One region of the Bradyrhizobium lablabi genome, then DNA from elsewhere that is predicted to be linked to it. Evidence: predicted binding sites of a transcription regulator. Region 1 holds the regulator's gene; each other region holds the start of a gene.
The links. Region 1 encodes LexA, which represses DNA repair genes until DNA is damaged. Its sites were predicted from a motif close to TGTTCNNNNTGTGTTCNG; they were not measured.

Region 1 (7,379 bases):
GAGGCGGGGGCCGGCCGGCTGTTGCCCTGGGTTCCCATCGCTTTCGGCACGGGAATCGCGTTCTATTTCACCGCCGATCATGAGCCGGTGGCCTGGGTCACCGCCGCTGCCGCAATCGGGCTTTGCCTCGCCGCGTACCTCGCGCGGCGGAAGAAGCTGTTTGCCGCTGCCGTGATGATCGCCGCGATGTCAGCGGGCTTTGCGGCGGCGACGTGGAAAACCGCGCGCATCGCCCATGGCGTGCTGGCGCGGCCGATGTTTGGCGTGTCGCTGTCGGGTTTTGTCGAGACCCGCGACATCCGCGAGCGCACCGACCGTTTTGTGTTGCGCGTCACGCAGATGGAAAGTCAGCGTTCGCAGATGAAGCTCGAGCGGGTTCGCCTCTCGGTGCGCAAGGGCACCGCGCCCGAGGTCGGCAGTTTTGTGGAGTTGAAGGCGCGGCTGCAGCCGCCGCTCTCCCCATTACGGCCGGGCAGCTACGATTTCGGCCGCGACATGTACTTTCAAGGCATCGGCGCGTCCGGTTTTGTCACGGGTGCGATCAAGACCGTTGAGCCGCCCGTGAGCGGCGGGCTGGCGCTGCGCTATGCCGCGTTCATGCAGGGCTTGCGCGATGCGATCGATGCGCGGATCCGGACCACGCTCGATGGCGACAAGCGCGCCATTGCGACCGCGCTTCTGACCGGCCGCCGCGACGCCATCACCACGCCGGTCAATGATGCGATGTTCATCTCAGGACTTGGTCACGTCCTCTCGATCTCCGGCTATCACATGGCGGTGGTCGCGGGCGTGGTGTTCTTCGCGATCCGTGCGCTGCTGGCGCTGATCCCGGCTTTGACCACGGGCTTTCCGATCAAGAAATGGGCCGCCGCCGCAGCACTCGCCGCGGCGGCGTTTTATCTGTTGCTGTCGGGTGCTGAGGTCGCCACGCAACGCTCGTTCTTCATGACGGCGGTGGTGCTCATCGCGGTCATGGTCGACCGCCGCGCGGTGACATTCCGCACGCTCGCGGTCGCCGCGATGATCGTGCTGGCGCTTGCGCCGGAGGCGCTGGTGCATCCGAGCTTTCAGATGTCTTTTGCGGCAACGCTCGGCCTCGTGGCGCTGGTGCAAATCGGCATGCCGCGTTTGTTTGCCTCGCCCGACAATTCGGCGACGGCAAAAGTGGCGCTATGGGGCGGCCGCGAGATCATGACGCTGGCGCTGGCCTCGCTGGTGGCGGGGTTTGCGACCACGCCCTATGCCGCCTTTCATTTCCACCGCGTCACGCCCTATGGCGTGCTCGCCAATCTCGCGGCGATGCCGGTAGTTTCAGCCGTGGTGATGCCGGCGGGCATGCTTGGCCTGCTCGCGATGCCGTTCGGCCTCGACGGTGTGTTCTGGTGGCTGATGGGCGTCGGCATCGACTGGATGATCGTGGTGACGGAGTGGGTCGCTCGCCTGCCGGGCGCGATCGGCCGCATGGCGGCGTTCGGGACCGGGCCCATGATCGCGGCGAGCGCGGGGATCATCCTGCTCGGGCTGTTGCGGACGCCGCTGCGCTGGTCGGGTGCGGCCGTGCTGGTGCTCGCCACGGTGTGGGCGCTCGCCGTGCCGCAGCCGGATATCCTGATTTCCGGCGACGGCCACAATGTCGGCGTCCGCGGCAAAGACGGCCGGCTGCATCTGATGCGGACCGGAAAGGACACGTTCTTAATGAAGGAATGGCTCGCCGCCGATGCCGACGAGCGGCAGCCTGTCGATGCTTCCCTGGCAGAGGGCGTCTCCTGCGATGATTCAGGCTGCGTGGCGCAGCTCGCCGATGGCGGTTTTGTCGCGCTGTCGCTCAAGCCCGAGGGGCTCGCCGACGACTGCGCCCGCGCTACGCTCTTGGTGGCCGCGCGGCAAACGCCGCCGGCGTGCGCGTCCCTCGTGATCGACCGCGATCGCTTGCAGCGACAAGGCACCATCGCGCTCCGACGGACCGGAGCCGGATTTGCGGTCGAGGCGGTGAGGCCGAAGGGTTATGACCGGCCGTGGTCGCCCGCGGTCGCAGGCGATAGCGAGACCGAGGCGGCGCTCGTTCGTCCCGCGGCTGTGCCGAAGGCCGTGGACGCGACGCCGGCGGAGGCCGATCAGCAGGGGGAGGAGTGAGGTGGACACGTCTCTTCTCCTCATCCTGAGGAGCGGCCTCTTGGCCGCGTCTCGAAGGATTAGGCCCGCACTGGGGCCTCATGGTTCGAGACGGCGCAAGGGCGCCTCCTCACCATGAGGAGAGAGGAAGTTCAATACTTCCGATAAAGCCCGATCAGCTTGCCCTGAATCTTGACCCGGTTGGGCGGCAGGATGCGGACCTCATAGGAGGTGTTGGCGGGCTCGAGCGCGATCGAGGCGCCGCGGCGGCGGAAGCGTTTTAGGGTGGCTTCCTCGTCGTCGATCAGCGCCACCACGATGTCACCGGTCTCGGCCGTCTCGTTGCGCTGGATCAGCGCCATGTCGCCGTCGAGGATGCCGGCATCGACCATGGAATCGCCGCGCACTTCGAGCGCGTAATGCTCGCCGGAGCCGAGCATGTCCGGCGGCACGCTGATGGTGTGGCTTCTGGTCTGCAGCGCCTCGATCGGCGTACCGGCGGCGATCCGGCCCATCACGGGGACCGCGACCGGACGGCTGCCATCATCATCCGCGCCGACGCTCGAAGAGCGCACCTTGCCGAGCGTGCCTTCGATGACCGAGGGCGTAAAGCCGCGGCGGCTGTTGCCGTTACCGGCGGCCGAAAGCTCCGGCAGCTTGATGACCTCGATGGCGCGGGCGCGGTTAGGCAGGCGGCGGATAAAGCCGCGTTCTTCCAGCGCGGTGATCAGGCGATGGATGCCGGACTTCGAGCGCAGATCGAGCGCGTCCTTCATCTCGTCAAAGGAAGGCGGGACGCCTGATTCCTTCAGGCGTTCGCTGATGAATCGCAGGAGTTCATATTGTTTGCGCGTGAGCATCTCGAGCGTTCCTCAGTTTGATCATGTTGATTGATTCCGAGACGTCTCTAGGAAAGACCCTTGGCGAAACACGAAGGGGAGCCAGCTCCCATTTGTAGACACCAAGACTCGAAACAAATCATGAACGGACACTATATGTTCCATATGTGTTCCGCAACCACTTAATTAATCGTCAACGAGGCAGCTTTTGTCGGAACCGCGGCCCTGAGACGTCAGTCCGGAAGCCGCAGGATGTCGCAAGCCGAGCCCGCTTTAGCTGCGGGCGCAAACGGCGGACGTATCACAAGTGCCCGTGCCGCAGCGAGATTCGCAAGCAGCGAAGAATCCTGATGGTTGACCGGCGTGGCGATCAGTTTGCCGTCGTCGCGCACCTCAAGCCGTGCGCGCAGATAGTCTTCGCGCTGGTCGTTGGCGACGACGTCGCGTCCGAGCAACGCGGTTTCTCGCGCGTGGTGGATGTCGGCGCGGCCCGACAATGTGCGAATCAGCGGCACCAGGAACAGGAACGCGCAGACATAGGACGAGACGGGATTGCCGGGCAGGCCGATCACCCGCATCGCGCCGAGTCGTCCGTGCATCATCGGCTTGCCCGGCCGCATCGCGATCCGCCAGAAGGCCATCGTGACGCCTTCGGCCTCCAGCGACCGCTTGACGAGGTCGTGGTCGCCGACCGACGCGCCGCCGGTGGTGATGAGAATGTCGGCGCCAGCCTCGCGGGCGCGGCGGATGCCTTGCGTGGTGGCCTCCACGGTATCGGCGGCAATGCCGAGGTCGACGGTCTCGGCACCCTCGGCGCGCGCCAGCGCCCGCAGTGCATAGCCGTTGGAATAGACGATCTGGCCCGGGCCGGGGGTCTGGCCCGGCATCACCAGTTCATCTCCGGTCGCGAGCAGGGCGACCTTCGGCCGGCGGCGCACGGCGAGGGTCGGGTAGTTCATGCCGGCGGCGAGCGAGAGATCGCGGTCGGCGAGACGCGTCCCCTTGGCCAGCAGCACATCGCCCTTTTTGAAGTCGATGCCGGCGGGGCGGATATGCCGTCCAGCGACCGCGGCTTCCGTGATCGTGATGCCGCCATCCTCGGCGACCGTATCTTCCTGGATCACGACGGCATCGGCGCCGTCGGGGATCACGCCGCCGGTGAAAATCCGCACCGCCTCTCCCTTACCGACCGTTCTTTCGAACGGCCGGCCGGCCGCGACCTCGCCGGTGACCTTGAGCCGCGCGGCGACCGCAGACGCATCGGCCGACCTCACCGCATAGCCGTCCATCGCCGACATCGCCTGCGGCGGCTGGGTGCGCAGCGCCGCGACGTCGCGCGCGAGCACGCGATGATGGGCCGCGTCGAGCGCGACCATTTCCTCAAGGAGCGGCTCGGCGCCCGCGAGCACCGCCGCTAGCGCCTCAGTGACCGGCATCAATGCCACGGTATCACTCCCTAAATCCCAAGCGCGGCCAGCGCCCGGGCGACGTCATCGGACGACGTCACCTGAACCGCCGTCAAGCCCCGCGCCCGCGCCCCTTCGACGTTCTCGGCGAGATCATCGAAGAACAGGATGCGCGAGGCAGGAACGCCGATCGCGTTGACCACATGATCATAGGCCGCCGCATCCGGTTTCCGAAGCCCGATCGTGGATGACAAGAATATTTTACGGAAATGGCCGAGCAGGCCGGCGTATTTTACCGAGAAATATTCGACATGGGCATTGTTGGTATTGGAGAACACGTAGAGCGGCAGGTGTTTTGCCGCGCGCGCCAAAAGCGGTGCGATGCCGGGCATTTCGCCGGCAAAGATCGCGTTCCAGCCTTCCAGGAACTCCGCATCCGACAGTTTTATGCCGAGTGCTGCGCGCAAGGTTTCAAAATAGGCGGCGTCGCTGATCTTGCCGACCTCATGACGCCGATAGGCCTCGGCCCGAACGAAGCGTTTGACGATATCCTCAGGTTCGCAGCCGGCATGACCGGCCCAGCAGCTAATCGCCTTGCCGAAATCGATATCGAGCACGACGCGGCCGAGATCGAACAACAGCGCGTCGGCGGAGCCGGGAGAGAGTGGGGGGTGGGTCATTGGCGGTCGCATACAGAAAAGGAAGCGTATTGGCCGTCAATACCGATACGGCTCGATCTCCAGCAACGGAAACGCGCTGAACACGCTCGGCAAATTGGTCGGGCTCGCCGCGTGCAGATAGGATTTGTCGAGCTCGGCGAACGAGGTGAGGCCGAGTAGCCCGAGGCACCGGATCACTTCGTCCTCGAGCAATTCTAGCATCCGCACGATCCCGGCTTCGCCCTTGGCCGCGAGCGCCCAGCATTGCAGGCGCCCGATGCCGACGAGGTCGGCGCCGGAGGCGATCGCTTTCACGATATCGGTGCCGCGGCAGAACGAGCCGTCGACCATGATCTTCGCGCGACCGGCGACGGCGGCCACGACCTCGGGCAGCACCTGCATGGCGCCGCGACCGTGATCGAGCTGGCGGCCGCCGTGGTTGGAGACGTAGATCCAGTCGACGCCGTGATCGAGCGCGATCGCGGCATCCTCTGCCGTGGCGATGCCCTTGATCACCAGCGGTATCTTGAATTTGTCTTTTATCAATTTCACCGTGCGCCACTCGAGTCCCTTTTGAAAATCGCCACCGGTGGCGCGGACGCGGCTGGCGCGGACATAGCGTTTGGCGATGTCGCGCTCACGCCGGCTGTAATGGGCGGTATCGACGGTGAGACAGAACGCGGAATAGCCGCATGCGGTCGCGCGGTTGACGCAATCTTCGACATAGGCGTCGCCGCCGCGGACATAGAGCTGATACATTCTCAGAGCATCCGGCGCGGCCTCGGCGGTCTTCTCCAGGCCGGGCTCGGAGACCGAACTCAGCATATGGGCCGCGCCGAAGCTGCCGACCCCGCGCGCGACGCTCGCAGCCGCCCCGGGATCGAATAATTCGAGGGCGCCGACCGGCGCCAGCACCACCGGCAAGCGCAATTTGCGGCCGAACAATTCGACCGACGGATCGACCTTGGTGACATTGCGCAAGACCCGCGGCCGGAACGCGATCTCGTCGAGCGCCATGCGGTTGCGCCGCATCGTGGTCTCGGTCTCGGCGGCGCCGACGATATAGTCCCAGCAATTCTGGTTGAGGTTGGCGCGCGCCTTGCGCACGAATTCGTGTAGGTTCTGGAACTCTTCGCCGCTGGCGCCGAGCTCGACCGCCGGTGGGATGCGGGTCGCTTCGTTCATCAAATCCTCCCCTTCGAATGCCTTGCCTTTGTCATCGCCTATCGCGTCCTGCGCTTCCGCGCCATCCCGAAATTTGCCATGGCAGGTATCGGCGGGGCGGGAGCCCACCACCCATGTCGTCCCGGCCTTGAGCCGGGACCCATCGGTTTCAGTTGTTAGAAAGCCGTCTGGCCCCAGCGCTACATTGAGGAGCCGCGGCGCCGCGATGAGCGCAATTGCGCTCACGCTGGGGTCCCGGCTCAAGCCCGGGACGGCACCGGAGCTATTGCAGCGCCCACATGCTGTCACCGTAATTCTGATATAGTCAGCAGCGTCACGTGCAATTCGACGACGACGAATATCAGCAATCGGCGAGGGCATCATGAATTTTGTCACCGTTAAGAACGGGCCGATCGATCTCAACGTGGCCATCGAAGGTCGCGGCCCCTTGATCCTCTGCGTTCATGGCTTTCCCGAACTCTGGTATTCGTGGCGCCACCAGATCGCTCATTTTTCAGAGCTTGGATACCAGGTGGCGGCGCTCGACGTGCGCGGCTATGGCGGTAGCTCCAAGCCGCGCGAGATCGCGGCATATTCAATTCGCAATCTGGCGTCGGATGTTGCGGCCGCGATCGATCAACTCGGTGGTGGAACGGCCATCCTCTTCGGCCACGATTGGGGCGCGCCAATTGTGTGGAATACGGCACTCCTCCACCCAGGCAAAGTGAGAGCAGTCGCAGGGTTAAGTGTTCCATACGTTCCGAGGGGAGCCGCGCCGTTTATCGAAATGGCCAAGGCCTTGTACAAGGACCGCTTTTTCTATCAGCTCTATTTCCAGAAAGAGGGGGTGGCCGAAGCGGAGTTTGAGGCCGACATCCCCACCGGCTTGCGAAAGGCTTATTTTGCTCTCTCAGGCGCGGCGCCCCTCAATAAGTGGCTCGAACATAAGCCTACTGACGCGAAGCTATTGGATGGATTGATCGATCCTCAACCGTTTCCCGATTGGCTCAGCGAGAAGGATTTGCAGGTCTACGCTGAAGCATTTCGAGCGGGTGGCTTTCGCGGTCCGCTCAATCGCTATCGGGCGCTGAACATTGATTTTGAGGAAATGGCGGACTTCGCCGGAAAGCCCGTGACGCCACCGTCATATTTTATCGGCGGCGAGCGTGACGCGGTTCGCGCTTTCGTTCCGGGAACCG
Region 2 (7,379 bases), 2.1 Mb from region 1:
GCCTCGCGCACCAGCTCCGTATAGCCGGGGAAATCGATCTCGCCGGTGCACGGCCCGGCACAGCGCTTGATCTGATAGAGCAGGCAGGGCCGAGTGCGGCTTTCGAAAAACCCGTCGGTGCAGGAGCGCACCAAAAAGGCGCGCTGCAGCGCCGTGATGGTGCGGTTGACGGCGCCTGCGGAGGCGAACGGCCCGAAATAACGTCCCGGCCGCGTCTGCGCGCCGCGATGTTTGAGGATTTGCGGCGCCCAGTGATCGCCGGTGATCAGGATATAGGGAAAGGATTTGTCGTCGCGCAGCTGCACGTTGAAGCGCGGCCGCAATTGCTTGATCAGGTTGGCTTCGAGCAGCAGCGCCTCGGTCTCGGTCGTGGTCGAGACGATCTCGACCGAAACCGTGGCCGCAATCATGCGCAGGATGCGCGCCGGCTGCGGCGCGTTGGCCCTGGCGTAAGAGGCGAGCCGCTTGCGGACGTTTTTGGCCTTGCCGACATACAGCACATCGTTGGCCGCATTGAGCATGCGGTAGACGCCGGGCGACGTCGGGGCCAGCCGCACCGCGCTTTCGATCGCGGCGTGACCGGCCGCCAGCGGGCCCTCGGCAACGGCAATGGCCGGTTCCTCGGAAATTTCCGGCAGAAGCGGCTCGTCGTCCTCGTCGGTCGTGACCATGGCGGGGTCGATATCCGCGGCGGCCGCCCCTTGCGGCGCGCAATCGGTTGGCGGGGGAAGGGGTTCCGGACCGCGCCGTGCCGGGTTCCGGCGAGCTGGCTTGAGGGCAGCTTGCTTGGGGCTATCGGTCGAATTGGGGTTATCGGTCGAATCTTGATCCATCGGGGGAGCATTTAAGGGCTGGCATCGCGCATCGCCAGCGTGGCGGCGGCTGTCGGGGGCCCTGCCGCCGGCGCCGGATGGTCGCTGCGCGGGTAACGCTTTCTTAAGAATAGGGAGCGCCCGGCAACAGCCCTTAACAAGGCTTTAACTTAAAAGTCTCGATAAATCTGATCGAAAAAAGTGGAATTCCGTAACCAAGCGCGTGGGGGGTCGCCGGGCGTTCGGCGTCGCGCACGAAAGCGGGTCGCGGTGAGTTGCGTGGAGAGTGAGATGAAGAGGCTCGCATCGGGCGCGGCGGCGTTGATCGCCGCAACTTGGACGGCGCATGCCCGAGCCGCCGATTTACCCTACGGATCGCGCGCGCCCTATACCGTCAATCAGCCGCTCAATGCCTATAGCTGGGCCGGCCCCTATCTCGGCGCCAATCTCGGCTATGAATGGGGCACAGTGTTCAACAATCCGGCCAAGCCGTCGGGCTTCGAAGGCGGCGTCCAGGCCGGCTACAACTGGCAAACCGGTTCGTTCGTGTTCGGCGTCGAAGGCGACATCCAGGCGACCGCCGCTGACGATACATTTGCGCCGTGGAAGTTCTCCAATCCCTGGTTCGGCACCGTGCGCGGCCGCCTCGGCTACGCCTTCAACAACATCCTGTTCTACGGCACCGCCGGTCTCGCCTTCGGCGAATTGCGCGCCGAGACGTTCGGCCTGTCGGAAACCCATACCAACGCCGGCTGGACCGCGGGCGTCGGCGCCGAGTTCGGCCTTGCCCAGAACTGGAGCGCCAAGATCGAATATCTCTACGTCGATCTCGCCGACAGCAATTTTGTCGTCACCGGCATGACCAACGGTTACCGGTTCGGATTGGTGCGCGCCGGCGTCAACTATCATTTCTGATAGCAACAAGAAAATCTCAAATCCCAACCTCCCGGCCGCCTGTTCGCGACCGGGATTTTTTTCCCATAGCGTTTTCAAGCGAAGTGGGTACCGGTTCGCGTGAAGAAAACGCGTCAAAAACAAGCGCGTTTTCAAGCGAAGTGGGTACCGGTTCGCGTGAAGAAACCGCGTCAAAACAAGGATCGCGGCTTTGATACGATCAGAGCCCGCGCACTTACGATGAAATCACCAGGTTGACCGCCTTGGGGCCTTTGCCCTTCTTGTCCGGTTCGACCTCGAAGGTAATGCGCTGTCCTTCGGTCAGGTCCTTCAATCCCGCCCGCTCGACTGCGGTGATGTGAACGAACACATCGCGGCCGCCGTCATCGGGCTTGATGAAGCCATAGCCACGCTCTCCGTTGAAGAACTTGACCGTACCAGTCATGGCCATCGGGAAACTCCTCCCCCGTACTGCTCTCCCGCCGCTACGCGCTTGCTTTGCGTATCGGCCCGACCGGAAATTCGCTGCCGGAAAGCTTGGCCACAGGGGTGGATCAGACCGCGTCGATCCGCCGTTTAAAAAATTTGAGGCCTTGTCACTCCGCCGCTACCATTCGCGGAAGCGGAACGTAAAGCCGGTCCTAATGGACTTAAGCATAATACGGTTCCCGGCAAATTGCCTACGATCAAATCGGGCTTTTCGCGGCCAGCGTCCGGTACCTGACTCGCCCCGGTACCGGACTAAGGTTTGGGCGTCTCGAGCCTGAACCGGCCGGCGCCGCCCTGGCCGAGCGGCTTTTCCAGTTCGGGCAGGATGGCCTTGAGTTCGCCCATCAGCGTCCACGGCGGATTGACGACCAAAAGCCCCGCCGAAGTGAGCCCGCCGCCTTCGGCCTGCGGCGCGACGCTGAACTCGAGCCGCAGACATTTTGCCGCCGGCCTGCCGGCGCCGGCGATATCTGCGACATGGCGGGCCAGGGTGTCGGTGGCGCGCCGGCTCTTCACCGGATACCACAACAGATAGCTGCCGGTCGGCCATTTCGTGAAGGCCTGCGAAAAGCCAAAGGCCAACCGTTCGAACTCGTCTTTGGCCTCAAAGGGCGGGTCGACCAGCACCAGGCCGCGCCGCTCGTTCGGCGGCACGAAGGCCGGCAGCGCCAGCCAGCCGTCGAGGTCGACCACGCGGGCCTGGGTGTCGCGGCGCAGCGCGCCGATCAACTGCTTGCGCGCCTTCGGCTCGACTTCGCACGCGGTGAGGCGATCCTGCGGCCGCAGCAGCGCGCGGGCGATCAAGGGCGATCCGGGATAGGCGTGCAAGTCGCGGTTAGGGTTGAAAGCCCTGACGATGTCGAGATAGGGCGTTAGCAGCGGCAGCGTCGCCTCCGAAAAGCGCGCCTGCATCAGCCGCGCGATGCCGGTCAGCCACTCGCCGCCGCGGCGGGCTTCCTCCGAGGTGAGGTCGTAAATTCCGGCGCCGGCGTGGGTGTCGATGAGGCGGAACGCGGCCGGCTTCTCCTGCAGATAGGTCAGGATCCGCACCAGGACGATGTGCTTGATGACGTCGGCAAAGCCGCCGGCATGGAAGGCGTGACGGTAGTTCATGCAGAGGGGTTACCACGTCATTGCGAGGAGCGCAGCGACGAAGCAATCCATTCTTTGTCCGTTACGATGGATTGCTTCGGAGCCTGTCATCGGGCGCGCATTCGCGCGACCCGTTGGCTCGCAATGACGGCGGAGAAAGCCCTAGCCGCCCCGCATCGGCGGCATCACCACCTGGTCGCGGCGGCAGCCGCGGCGGTCGATTTCCTCGCAGGAGCGGAACTGCAGATCCTTGCTCAGGCAGATGCGTACTTCGCTGAGCCGGTTCCTGTTGCAGGTCACCGCGATCGCGGAATTGCTCAGGCCCGGATTGGCCTTGATGAAGGCATCCTCGATCGCATCGGGCGCGACCGTCTTCGGCTCGGATAGTTGCAGATATTCTTCCGGAATCTTCACCGCCGAGCGCGCCTTGCGGATGGTCTCGAAATAGGCCCGCGGGCTTAAGCCGGAGCAGGTGCCGTGCTTGTCCCATTCGTTGTAGATCAGCCCGGGCGCCGGCATCTCGTCCAGCATCGAGGTCATGATATTGCGGTCGAGCCGCGGCGAGGGCTTCTGGCAATATTCGGGAAAGCCGTGCTCATATTGCGGCCACAGGCCGTGGACCACGAAGGAAAACGGCCGCCCGCCGCATTGGGCCTGGGAGCGCCCTTCATTGCCGCGCTCGGAGGCCTCCTCGCAGAACGAGGGCGACCATGACAGCGACAGCACATAATAATCGAATTCGCCGGGCGCATTCTGCCGGCGGTCCTGCGCGAAGGCCGTCCCCGCCGCCGCAAGGCCGATCAGCGCCGCAAATGCCAGCACGCCAATCGCGATCAGGCCAAACGAGATCAAAATCCGGCCAATCCAGACCAACAGAAAACGAAACATTGCCAACGCCCCCACTAGGGCCCTCTTACTCGGAACCCGCCGGTAGCCTAGCAGACGAGCGGAACATTTCAAGAACAAAAATGCGCGGAGGCTAAAGGAGCCTCTTCTGTCATCGTCCGCGAAAGCGGACGATCCAGTACGCCGCGGCGTACGAGAGAAATCATCACCGCCTCTGGAGTACTGGATGCCCCGCTTTCGCGGAGCATGACGATCCAGGGTGGGAGATCAGGGCCGGGCGGCCCTGCAGCTCGGATTATAGGCCCAATTGCGGTCGAGGCCGGTCACGCACCATTCGATGCCCTGGCCGAAGCCGGCAAAACCGCCATCCTCGATGATCGAGAAATGGACCTTGTGCAGGCTGCCGTCGCTAAGCTGGACCTCGCCGCTGCAATAACGGCGCGGAATGATGTCGGATTGCCAGGGCCGGAACGCGGTCTCATGGATCTGGCCATAGGCCGTGATTTGCAGCGCCGAATTCCAGAAGGTGCTCTCTTTCTCCTGGAATTGTGAGGTAATGGTGCCAAGCGCGGCCTCGCAGGGCTTGACCCGTCCGTCATAATTCGGACCGAACAGCCCGAAATTCAATTCCCAGGGATAGGCAGCCTGGGCCGTCTCACCAAAGGCAAGCAGGCCGAACAGCCCACCGAGCGCCGCAATAGTGAGATTTTTGAGGGATTTGAAGGGCACGCGCATAGGGGATTCCGCCGGATGATCCAACAAGTGGACGGTGCCGCGAAGCCCGCACGAAATCAAGTGCAGCGCGGCAACACCTCGCGGCTAACTCGATTCCGCGCCGTCAGCCGTTCTTTTCATGGCCACAGATGGGCTCTAGAGTGCCGCAAAGCGAAATGGAGTCTGCGATGCGAATGATTGGAGCCGCGAGCCTGGTTGCCATGGTGATGCTTGCCGGAGCGCCGGCGCGGGCCGATTGGGTCCCGGCGATCAAGGGCAACGACACCGGCGGCATCATCGCCTATCCGCTGGCACAGCAGAGCGACGTCCGTCAGCTCGCGGTCGCGCACTGCGCGCAATACGGCAAGGTGGTGAAGTTTTTGGCGGTGGATCCCCAGTATGGCGGCTATATTTCCTTCGCCTGCCGCTGGGTGCCGTATGGCACCGACGTGCAGCCGCTGGTCACCAAATACTAAAGCCCAATCCTTTTCCGATCGAAGCGACCGAGCGGGAGCGCGAAGCATGACGCGACAGCTTGTTTCATCTTGTCTTGCGGTTTGTGCGTTGGCGCTGCTGCGCCCGCCCGAGGCGGGTGCGGGGGAACTGCCGATCCGCAAGGCCGGGCTGTGGGAAATGAAGATCATCAAGACCGGTTCGACGCTGCCGGAGATGACCATGCAGCATTGCACCGACGAGACCACCGACAAGGAGATGAGCACCGCGTTCGCGCCGATGTCGAAGCAGATCTGTTCCAAGAACGATGTCCAGCCAACCGCGACCGGCTACACCACCGACTCCATCTGCAGCGTGGCGGGCGTCTCGATGACATCGCATGCCGATATCACCGGGGATTTCAATTCCGCCTATACCGTCAAGACCACCTCGCACAGCGAAGGCGGCTCCGCCGCCATGAACCGCGACGCGATGACCACGATCGAGGCGAAATGGTTAGGGGCCTGCAAGGAGGGCCAGAAACCCGGCGACATCGTGATGCCCGGCGGCTTCAAGCTCAACATCAAGGACGCCGAAAAGCTCAAGGGCCTGCTGCCGAAGTAAACACCGGCGTATCTGTGAACTCGGTGCACCTCGCCCCGCTTGCGGGGAGAGGTCGGCGCGCGTAGCGCCGGGTGAGGGGGACTCACCGCGGAGGCTTCATCTGCAGAATTTGCGGAAACAGCCCCTCACCCCAACCCTCTCCCCGCAAGAGCGGGGCGAGGGAGCCCTCACACCGGCACCCTCACCGTCGCGCGCAAGCCGCCCATCGGGCTGTCGCCGAGCATGATGTCGCCGCCATGCGAGCGCGCGATGTCGCGGGCGATGGCTAACCCCAAGCCGGTGCCGCCCTCATCCTGGTTGCGGGCGTCGTCGAGGCGGAGGAACGGCTTGAACACTTCCTCGCGCATCGAAACCGGAATGCCCGGGCCGTCGTCGTCGACGGCGACCGTCAGATAGCGGTGATCGCGGTGGCCGGTGATCGAGATCGCATTGGCGTGGCGGGCCGCGTTGGAGACGAGGTTGGCGAGGCAGCGCTTGAACGAGGCCGGTTTTACCGTCACGACCGGCAAGCCGTGAAACGCAACGGTGGCGATGTGGCCGTTGCGCTCGGCGTCGCTGCGCAATTCCTCCAGCGCCATCGCCATGTCGGTCGGCTGCGCCTGCTCGCCGGAATCGCCGCGCGCGAATGCCAGGTAATCCTCCAGCATGCCGGACATCTCGTCGACATCGCGCCGCATGCCGTCGACTTCCGGACTGTCGCCGATCAATTCCAGCTCCAGCTTGAAGCGGGTCAGGATGGTGCGCAGATCGTGCGAGACGCCGGCCAGCATCGCGGTGCGCTGCTCGATCGAGCGCTCGATGCGCGATTTCATCTCCAGGAATGCCTGCGCCGCGCGGCGGACTTCGCGCGCCCCGCGGGGCCGAAAATTCGGCGCCTCGCGGCCCTTGCCAAAACTTTCGGCGGCATCCGCCAGGCGCAGGATCGGCTTGATCTGGTTGCGCAGGAACAACACCGCGACGATCAAGAGGATCGAGGAGGTGCCGACCATCCAGAACAGAAAAATCTGCGAATTGGAGGCATAGGCCGCGCTGCGCAGGGCGAAGATGCGCATCACGGCATCATCAAGCTGGATGCGGATTTCCACCAGATTGGAACGGCCGACGGTATCGATCCAGAACGGTTTTCCGATTTGCCGGCCGAGCTGCACCGACAGCGTCTGGTCGAGCAGCGAGAAAAACGGCTTTGGGCCGGGCGGCGGCATGTCGCCGACGGGCAGGAAATCGACCACCAGGCCCAATCGCTGCTGGGCGATGCGCCGGATCTGCGCGCGGTCCTTGTCCTGCGGATAATCCTTGTAGACGTCGATCAGGGCGGCAACGTCCTGCACCACCGCTGCCGACAAATGCCGTGTCACCGTGTTCCAGTGCCGCTCCATGAACACGAACGCCACCACCGACTGCAGCACCACCATCGGTACGATCATGATCAGGAGCGCACGGGCATAGAGCCCGGTCGGCATCCAGCCCTTGAACGCA
Region 3 (7,379 bases), 3.6 Mb from region 1:
CCGGGTGTTCACGCGGGAGCAGTGGGCGCGGCTGCGCGATGACACACCGATGACGCTGGAGCCGGGCGAGTTCGATCGGCTGCGTTCGATGCATGACCGTCTCGATATGCAGGAGGTCGAGGACATTTATCTGCCGCTGTCGCGGCTGTTGTCGATCTATGTCGATGCCACGCAGCGGCTGTTTTATGCGCAGCGCCAATTCCTCGGCATCCAGGACCGCAAGATGCCCTACATTATCGGCGTCGCCGGCTCGGTCGCGGTCGGAAAATCGACCTCCGCGCGCGTGCTGCAGGCGCTGTTGGGGCGCTGGTCGCCGCGGCCGAAGGTCGATCTTGTGACGACCGACGGCTTCCTGTTTCCCAACGCGGTTCTCGAGCGGCAAGGCCTGATGCAGAAGAAGGGCTTTCCGGAGAGCTACGACCTGCCGACGCTGTTGGCGTTCCTGAGCGACATCAAGGCGGGACGACGGCCGGTGCGCGCGCCGGTCTATTCGCATCTGACCTACGACATCGTTCCGAACCAGTGGGTCGAGATCGACCGGCCGGACATTCTGATCGTGGAAGGCGTCAATGTTCTGCAGACCGGCCGGCTGCCGCGCGACGGCCAGGCCGTGCCGGTGGTGTCGGATTTCTTCGATTTCTCGGTCTATATCGATGCCGATGAGCCGGTACTGCGCGAGTGGTACGTCCGCCGCTTCCTGGCGCTGCGGGACACCGCGTTCACCAATCCGCGATCGTATTTTCATCGCTACGCGCCATTGTCCGACGAGGAGGCGACCGCGACCGCGCTCGCGATCTGGGAACGCACCAACCTTGCCAATCTCGAGGAGAATATCCTGCCGACCCGGCCGCGCGCCACGCTGATCCTGAAGAAGGGCGCCGATCACGTCGTCGAGCAGGTCGCGCTGCGGCGGCTGTGAACCCCCCGCTGTCGTCCCCGCGAAAGCGGGGACCCATAACCACCGATGGTTGTCTTGCAGACGGTAGCGGCTCCAGCCTTCGCGATAACTGACGGCTGTGGTTGGGTCCCTGCTTTCGCAGGGACGACTCTGTGAGGTATTTACGCCGCGAGATGCCTCGACGCGGCGAGGCCCGCCAGCGCGTCCGCCAGCTTCTCGCGATCCAGCGGTTTTATGAGAAACCCGTCCATGCCGGCTTCAAAGCAGGCGTAGCGGTCTTCCACCAGCGTGTTCGCAGTGAGCGCCAGGATCGGCGTCTGGCGGCCGGGCTGGCCGGCCTCGCGCGCGCGGATGCGTTTTGTGGTTTCGATGCCGTCGAGCTCGGGCATCTGGATATCCATCAGGACGAGATCATAGGGCGCGCCGGCGGATTTCGCCGAGAGCCATGATTCCAGCGCCGCTTCGCCATTGGTGGTGATGACGGCTTGATGCCCCAATCGCGTCAATAGCGAACGCATCAGCAGCGCGTTGATCTCATTGTCTTCCGCGACCAGCACGGAAAGGCCGCGCGCCGGAGGAGCTGCCGGCGTTCCGGCGTCATCGGGCGCGTCGATTAGCGCGCCGGCGGCGAGGCTTGGGGCTTGCACATCCGGCGCCGCCGAAAGGCGGGCCGCGAGCGAGGCCGCGCGCAACGGTTTTATCAGATAGCCGGTGAAGGCGGAGGAGGCGGCGGATGCAAGCTGCAGCTCATGCCGCGCGGCCGGCGTGAACATCACGATCCGCTGCGCCGCGTGAATGCGCGCGGCTTCCGCCAGCGCCTGAATTTCGGCCGCGCCGAACGCGCGATCGAGCAGCACGGCATGCCAGGCGCGCTCCGGCAGCAGAGCCAGCGCCACCGCGATATCGGAAACCATGCAGGTCTGGCCGCCCCAGCGCTGCAGCCGCCTTGCGATCAGCGAAGCCTCGATGCTCTGCGGCGCCACCAGCATGATCGATTGGCCGGATAGATCCGGCGCCGCGAACGTCGTTTGGCCGCGCTCGCTTGTGTCGGACGCGGCGAGCGGCACCGATACTTCGAAGGTCGAGCCGACGCCCGGCTGGCTCTGCAGCGTGATGCGGCCACCCATCCGCTTGACGATGCGCTCGGAGATGCTCAGGCCTAGACCGGTGCCGCCGTAGCTGCGGGCGATCTTTTCGTCGGCCTGCTCGAACTCGCGGAAAATGCGCGACTGCGCCTCGGGCGCGATGCCGATGCCGGTGTCGCGCACCAGGAAACTGATTTCATTGGGCGCCACGCCCGGCTCGGCGATCAGCGCCACGCCGCCGGTCGCGGTGAATTTTATCGCATTGCCGGCGAGATTAAGCAGCACCTGGCGCAGCCGTCCGGCGTCGCCGACCACTTCGATCGGCAGCCGCTCGTCGACATAGGCCGCGATCTCGAGCTTTCTCGCCTGCGCGCGGGGCGCCAGCAGCTCGGTGATATCCTCGATCAGGCCGGCGAGCGCGAACGGCCGATGTTCGAGATCGATCTTGCCGGCCTCGATCTTGGAATAGTCCAACAGTTCCTCGATCAGCGCGAGCAGCGCATCGCCCGAGGTTTTGACGGCTTTCGCATAGGTCATCTGCTCCGGCGTCAATGGCGTATCCAGAAGCAGGCCGCTCATGCCGATGATGCCGTTCAGGGGGGTGCGGATTTCGTGGCTCGCCATCGCGAGGAAACGTGACTTGGCGCGGCTGGCGGCGTCTGCCTGATCGCGCGCCTCGGCCAGCGCGCGCTCGGTCTCGGCACGGTTGGTGACGTCGCGGCCGACACTCTGCATCTCGGCCGGCCGGTCCGCGTCGGAGCGCACCAGACCTTCGCGCCAGGCAATCCAACGCGGCCCGGACGGGCTGGCGATCTTCTGGTCGTGGATCCTGGTGCCGTCCCCCTGCAGCGCAGCCTCGCCCTGCTCCAGCACGGAAAACGTGAATTGGCTGCCGATCAGCGCGCCGCGCGGCAGCGACGACAATTCGCAATAGGCGTCGTTGACGAAGGTGATAACGCCGTCGGCGTCGCGCAACACGATCAGATCGCCCTGCGATTCGGACAGGCTGCGGGCGCGTTGCTCGGCCTCCTGCAATTCCCAATTGCGGTCGGCGAGCGCTTCATTGTGAAGTGCGAGCTTGCGAAGCTTCTGGCGCATGAAGCGCAGTCGGAAGCTCAAAGAGGCGAGCGCCACGCAGGCGATCGCGAACAGGAAACTGATGCCGATCGCAAACGCGTTGGGATCGTAGCCGGAAACCTCCGGCCGGCTTCCGGCGATGAAGCCATAGGCGCCGCCGAATGCGGCGGAGAAGATCATGAACGAGCGGACCGCAAAGATGAGCCACGGATGGCGCCGGCTGAAACGGCGAATGTGCAACTTGATCCGGAAAACCCGCCCCATCGCGTAACTACCCTGAGATTGCCTTGAGGATTGCGTTTCGCTTCGCGCGTGTGTGCTTTGCGGGGTGACGATGCGACGGCGACCTTGCAAAGTGTTTGAGGCCGGGCGGCTTTGCGCGGTGCGATGCGAACAGGGTTAACCGAAGGTTAAACCTCTAAAGCGAGGCAGCTTGGAGCCTGCGATGTGCGCCGCCGGCGCCGACGACCAGGGCTGCCGCGTCGCGCGCCGAAAATGTCTTCGATTGCACGAAAATGCGGTAATCGGCGGGGCCGTCATGCGAAAGATAGATCACGGGCACATCGGCCGAGGGACGTGCGGAGATCTCGACGGACCTTGTTGCCGGATTGGCCTCGCAAGCGCCACCCTCCGCGGTATCGACGTCATCGACCACGGCGAAATCGGCGGCCTCGGCGCTGTCAGATATCTGGACCCGCACCGTGGCGAATGCCGGATTGTTGGTGAAGCTGACGCGGAGGTCGGCATGCCAAGGCAGCTCGGCGATCTGGACCGAGGTGTCGGCGATCGCGATACAGGGGTGGCTGGGCGGCAATAACCCGCCGCGCGCGAAAACGGCGGCAATCAACAGTGGAACGGCCGAAGCCAGGATCTTGAAACGCAACATGATACGCTCGCTCGCCGAAAAACCAGTGCGGACGCACGGTCTATGGTTTGCGAAGCGTAAACGAGACTGGTTACCGCCTGGTTGACGCGCGTTGTCGCGGCTATTCAGGCCGCGCGCCTGACATCGTCGGCGAGCGCGCGATACGACAAAGCTTCGGCGAGATGCAGCCGGCCGATTTTTTCGGCACCGTCGAGGTCGGCGAGCGTGCGGGCGACGCGCAGCACGCGGTGATAACCGCGCGCCGACAGCCGCATGGTTTCGGCGGCGTCGCGCAGGAGCTTTTGGCCCTGCGCGTCCGGTTGCGCGATCGTCTCCAGCACCGAGGCGGGGGCTTCCGCGTTGGTGCGGATATGCGGCAGGCCGGCCGCAGCATAACGCGCCAGCTGCACGTCGCGCGCGGCGGCAACGCGCGCGGCCACCTCTGCCGAGCCTTCCGTCGGCGGCGGCAGGATCAGGTCAGAAGCGGTCACCGCCGGCACCTCGATCCGCAGATCGATGCGGTCCATCAGCGGGCCCGAAATGCGCGCCTGATAATCGCCCGTGCAGCGTTCGATGCGGCCGCGCCTGCAGGAATAGCCGGGCTCATAGGCATGGCCGCAGCGGCACGGATTCATCGCGGCGACCAGCATGAAACGCGCCGGATACGTGACGCGATGATTGGCACGTGACACCGCGACCTCGCCGTTTTCGAGCGGCTGGCGCAGCGAATCCAGCACGCGGGGATCGAACTCCGGCAATTCGTCGAGGAACAGGACGCCCTGATGGGCCAGCGAAATCTCGCCCGGCTTGGCGCGCATGCCGCCGCCGGTGAGCGCCGCCATGCTGGCGGAATGATGGGGGGCGCGGAACGGCCGCCGCGCGGTCAGCGCGCCGCCCTCGATCTCGCCGGCGACGGAGGCGATCATTGATACTTCGAGCAATTCCGACGGCGACAGCGGCGGCAGGATCGAGGGCAGCCGGGCGGCGAGCATCGACTTGCCGGCGCCGGGCGACCCGATCATCAGCAAATGATGCCCGCCGGCGGCTGCGATCTCGAGCGCGCGTTTTGCACTCTCCTGGCCCTTGATGTCGCGCAGGTCTAAGAGGTTGGCCTCGGCCTCATGCACTTTCGGCTGTGGCCGCGACAGCACCTGCGTGCCCCTAAAATGATTAGCGATCTGGATCAGCGAATTCGCCGCCACGATCTGGATATCCGGGCTCGCCCAGGCCGCTTCCGCGCCGCAAGCCGCCGGGCAAATCAGGCCCTCGTCGCGCGAATTGGCGCCGATCGCCGCCGGCAATACGCCCGCAACCGGCGCGATCGATCCATCGAGGCCGAGTTCACCGAGTACCGTAAAACCGGAAAGCGCGTCGGGCGGTATCGCGCCGATCGCCGCCATCAGGCCGAGCGCGATCGGGAGATCGTAATGGCTGCCTTCCTTCGGCAAATCGGCCGGCGCCAGATTGACGGTGATGCGGCGCGCGGGCAGCGCCAGTCCAGAGGCGATCAGCGCCGAACGGACCCGCTCGCGGGCTTCCGACACCGCCTTGTCCGGCAGGCCGACGATCGCAAACGCCGGTAGCCCAGGCGCGACCTGCACCTGCACGTCGACGGCGCGGGCTTCGATCCCCTCAAAAGCTACCGTGGAAACCCGCGCGACCATTCCGCCCCTCTGCTGCAATCGAGGGTAGCGGAAAGCGCAGGCGACCGCAAGAACATTAAGGGAACAGGCGTCGAGCGCTCCGACGGGCCTCCGGCGTGAAGGCCTAACGCAGGAAGACCAACTGCGTGCCGTAGACCTTTCCTGCGTATGGCAGGGCGTCCGTGTCGGCCTCTGCAATCCGCGTGACGCAGCGGAAGCCATACTGGCGCGCGATCTCGACGATCGAACCTTCCTTCATCGTTCGATGAGGATACCGCACCGTGCGGTCCTTGTAGCCTTCCGGAATTGGGCCGCTTCCGTTAGCGAAGAGCCTCGAGCGTTGGACGCGATAGATGTCTTCGTCCGCAAACGAGTTGCGCATGAGGACGACGGAGCGCCGTGCCGAGGTAAAGGCAACGGTGAGAATCTCGGTTGGGTTCTCGATGTACTGGAGTGCACCGCTGGAGAAAAAGATGTCGCATTCGGCCGGTGGAGTGCACGCAAAGCCGACCGGACCCTGACCTTTCATCATCGCAACCATCGCGGGGTTCTCGACGACGGTGTAGGTGGCGTCAGGAAAGGCAATGAGGAAGTCTGCGCCCAACTCTCCCGTCGAGCCGCCAAAATCGACGATGGACAGATCGGGTTTCCCGCACGCCAGCGCAATCAGGTACAGAAGATTGGTGCGCAATAGCGCCCCCTCCACGGAACCTGGCATCCGGCGAGCGACCTTGAAGGCGTTGAGCGCCTGGTCCGAATAGGAGGAAGCACTTTCGCTGGCCGCTGACCAGGAGACATAGGGGCACCCACCATGAAGCAAATCGCCGATGATGGGAGGCGTCAGACTTTTCAGCACGCGGCGTAGCGTCATCTTCGGCCTGCCTCTAGGCCGGCCACGCGGGCTGCAATCTCCCCAAAGGTGACGCTTGGAACTCGCGGTTGCATCCGGCCCAACTCCTGCAACTCAGAGTAGGCCAAGGCAGCGACAAATGCAAGAACATTTAGTGAACAAAACTGAAGGCCGTGCAGGGGCAGCCTCACCGGCTGCCCCTGGGCACCATCCGTTCAGAGAATCATGTTCATCGGCTCGGCGATATAGTGAAAACCCTCGCCGGTCTTGACGACGTGGCCATAGCCCGGCCACGGATAGTGGTAGGACATCACGGGGATCTTGTTCGCCGCCAGCATGTCCAACATCTTCACGCGCGATTCGGCTGCCTGCTTCGGATCGGTGTCGTAGGAGAATTGCATCCGCGGCTTTTCCAATAGCAAAATCTGGTGGTGGGTGAGGTCGCCGAGGAAGGCCATGGACTTGCCGTCCGAGGTGATCATGAAGATGTGGTGACCCACGGTGTGTCCGGGCGCGGCCATCGCCGTGACGCCGGGCAGGACTTCCTGGCCGTCCTTGTAAAACACCAGGCGGTCGCGCACCGGCAGCAGGTTCTTGCGGGCGTGAACGACGAAATCCTTTAGAGGGCTGCCCATCTTGCCCTCATCGGTCCAGTAGTCAAAATCGCTCTGCGCGATGTAGAACTGCGCGTTCGGGAACAGCACCTTGCCGCTGTCGTCGACCACGCCGCCGATATGATCGATATGGGCGTGCGTGAACACCACCGCGTCGATCTCTTCCGGCTTGATGCCGGCTTCCGCCATGCTCTTCTGCTGCCGGCCGGTGGTCGGCCCGAACGCTTTCGACGTCCCCATGCCGGTGTCGAACAGCACGAGCTTGTCGCCCATGTTCACGATCGGCGAGTTTTGTTCGAGCACGATATTGTCGGGTGACAGGAAGTTGTCGGTGAGCATCTTCTTGA

Region 2: a site for LexA is predicted at 4,235-4,252, ahead of B5526_RS25820 (ribonuclease T2 family protein). Genes of this name have one in related genera too.
Region 3: a site for LexA is predicted at 5,638-5,655, ahead of B5526_RS18845 (YifB family Mg chelatase-like AAA ATPase). Genes of this name have one in related genera too.

What each region holds. Positions count from the first base shown of each region.
Region 1 covers NZ_LT670844.1:7,638,470-7,645,848, forward strand. The annotation lists gene B5526_RS35815 (ComEC/Rec2 family competence protein) at 1-2,133, shown strand, start outside; gene lexA (transcriptional repressor LexA) at 2,265-2,972, opposite strand; gene B5526_RS35825 (molybdopterin molybdotransferase MoeA) at 3,185-4,396, opposite strand; gene B5526_RS35830 (HAD family hydrolase) at 4,408-5,037, opposite strand; gene B5526_RS35835 (alpha-hydroxy acid oxidase) at 5,074-6,201, opposite strand; gene B5526_RS35840 (alpha/beta fold hydrolase) at 6,563-7,379, shown strand, end outside.
Region 2 covers NZ_LT670844.1:5,522,160-5,529,538, forward strand. The annotation lists gene uvrC (excinuclease ABC subunit UvrC) at 1-833, opposite strand, end outside; gene B5526_RS25805 (outer membrane protein) at 1,104-1,727, shown strand; gene B5526_RS25810 (cold-shock protein) at 1,942-2,157, opposite strand; gene B5526_RS25815 (23S rRNA (adenine(2030)-N(6))-methyltransferase RlmJ) at 2,448-3,308, opposite strand; gene B5526_RS25820 (ribonuclease T2 family protein) at 3,450-4,175, opposite strand; gene B5526_RS25825 (hypothetical protein) at 4,401-4,868, opposite strand; gene B5526_RS25830 (hypothetical protein) at 5,036-5,323, shown strand; gene B5526_RS25835 (DUF3617 domain-containing protein) at 5,370-5,903, shown strand; gene B5526_RS25840 (ATP-binding protein) at 6,071-7,379, opposite strand, start outside.
Region 3 covers NZ_LT670844.1:4,047,493-4,054,871, reverse strand. The annotation lists gene coaA (type I pantothenate kinase) at 1-919, shown strand, start outside; gene B5526_RS18855 (PAS domain-containing hybrid sensor histidine kinase/response regulator) at 1,060-3,324, opposite strand; gene B5526_RS18850 (hypothetical protein) at 3,479-3,946, opposite strand; gene B5526_RS18845 (YifB family Mg chelatase-like AAA ATPase) at 4,051-5,589, opposite strand; gene B5526_RS18840 (hypothetical protein) at 5,693-6,439, opposite strand; gene B5526_RS18835 (MBL fold metallo-hydrolase) at 6,634-7,379, opposite strand, start outside.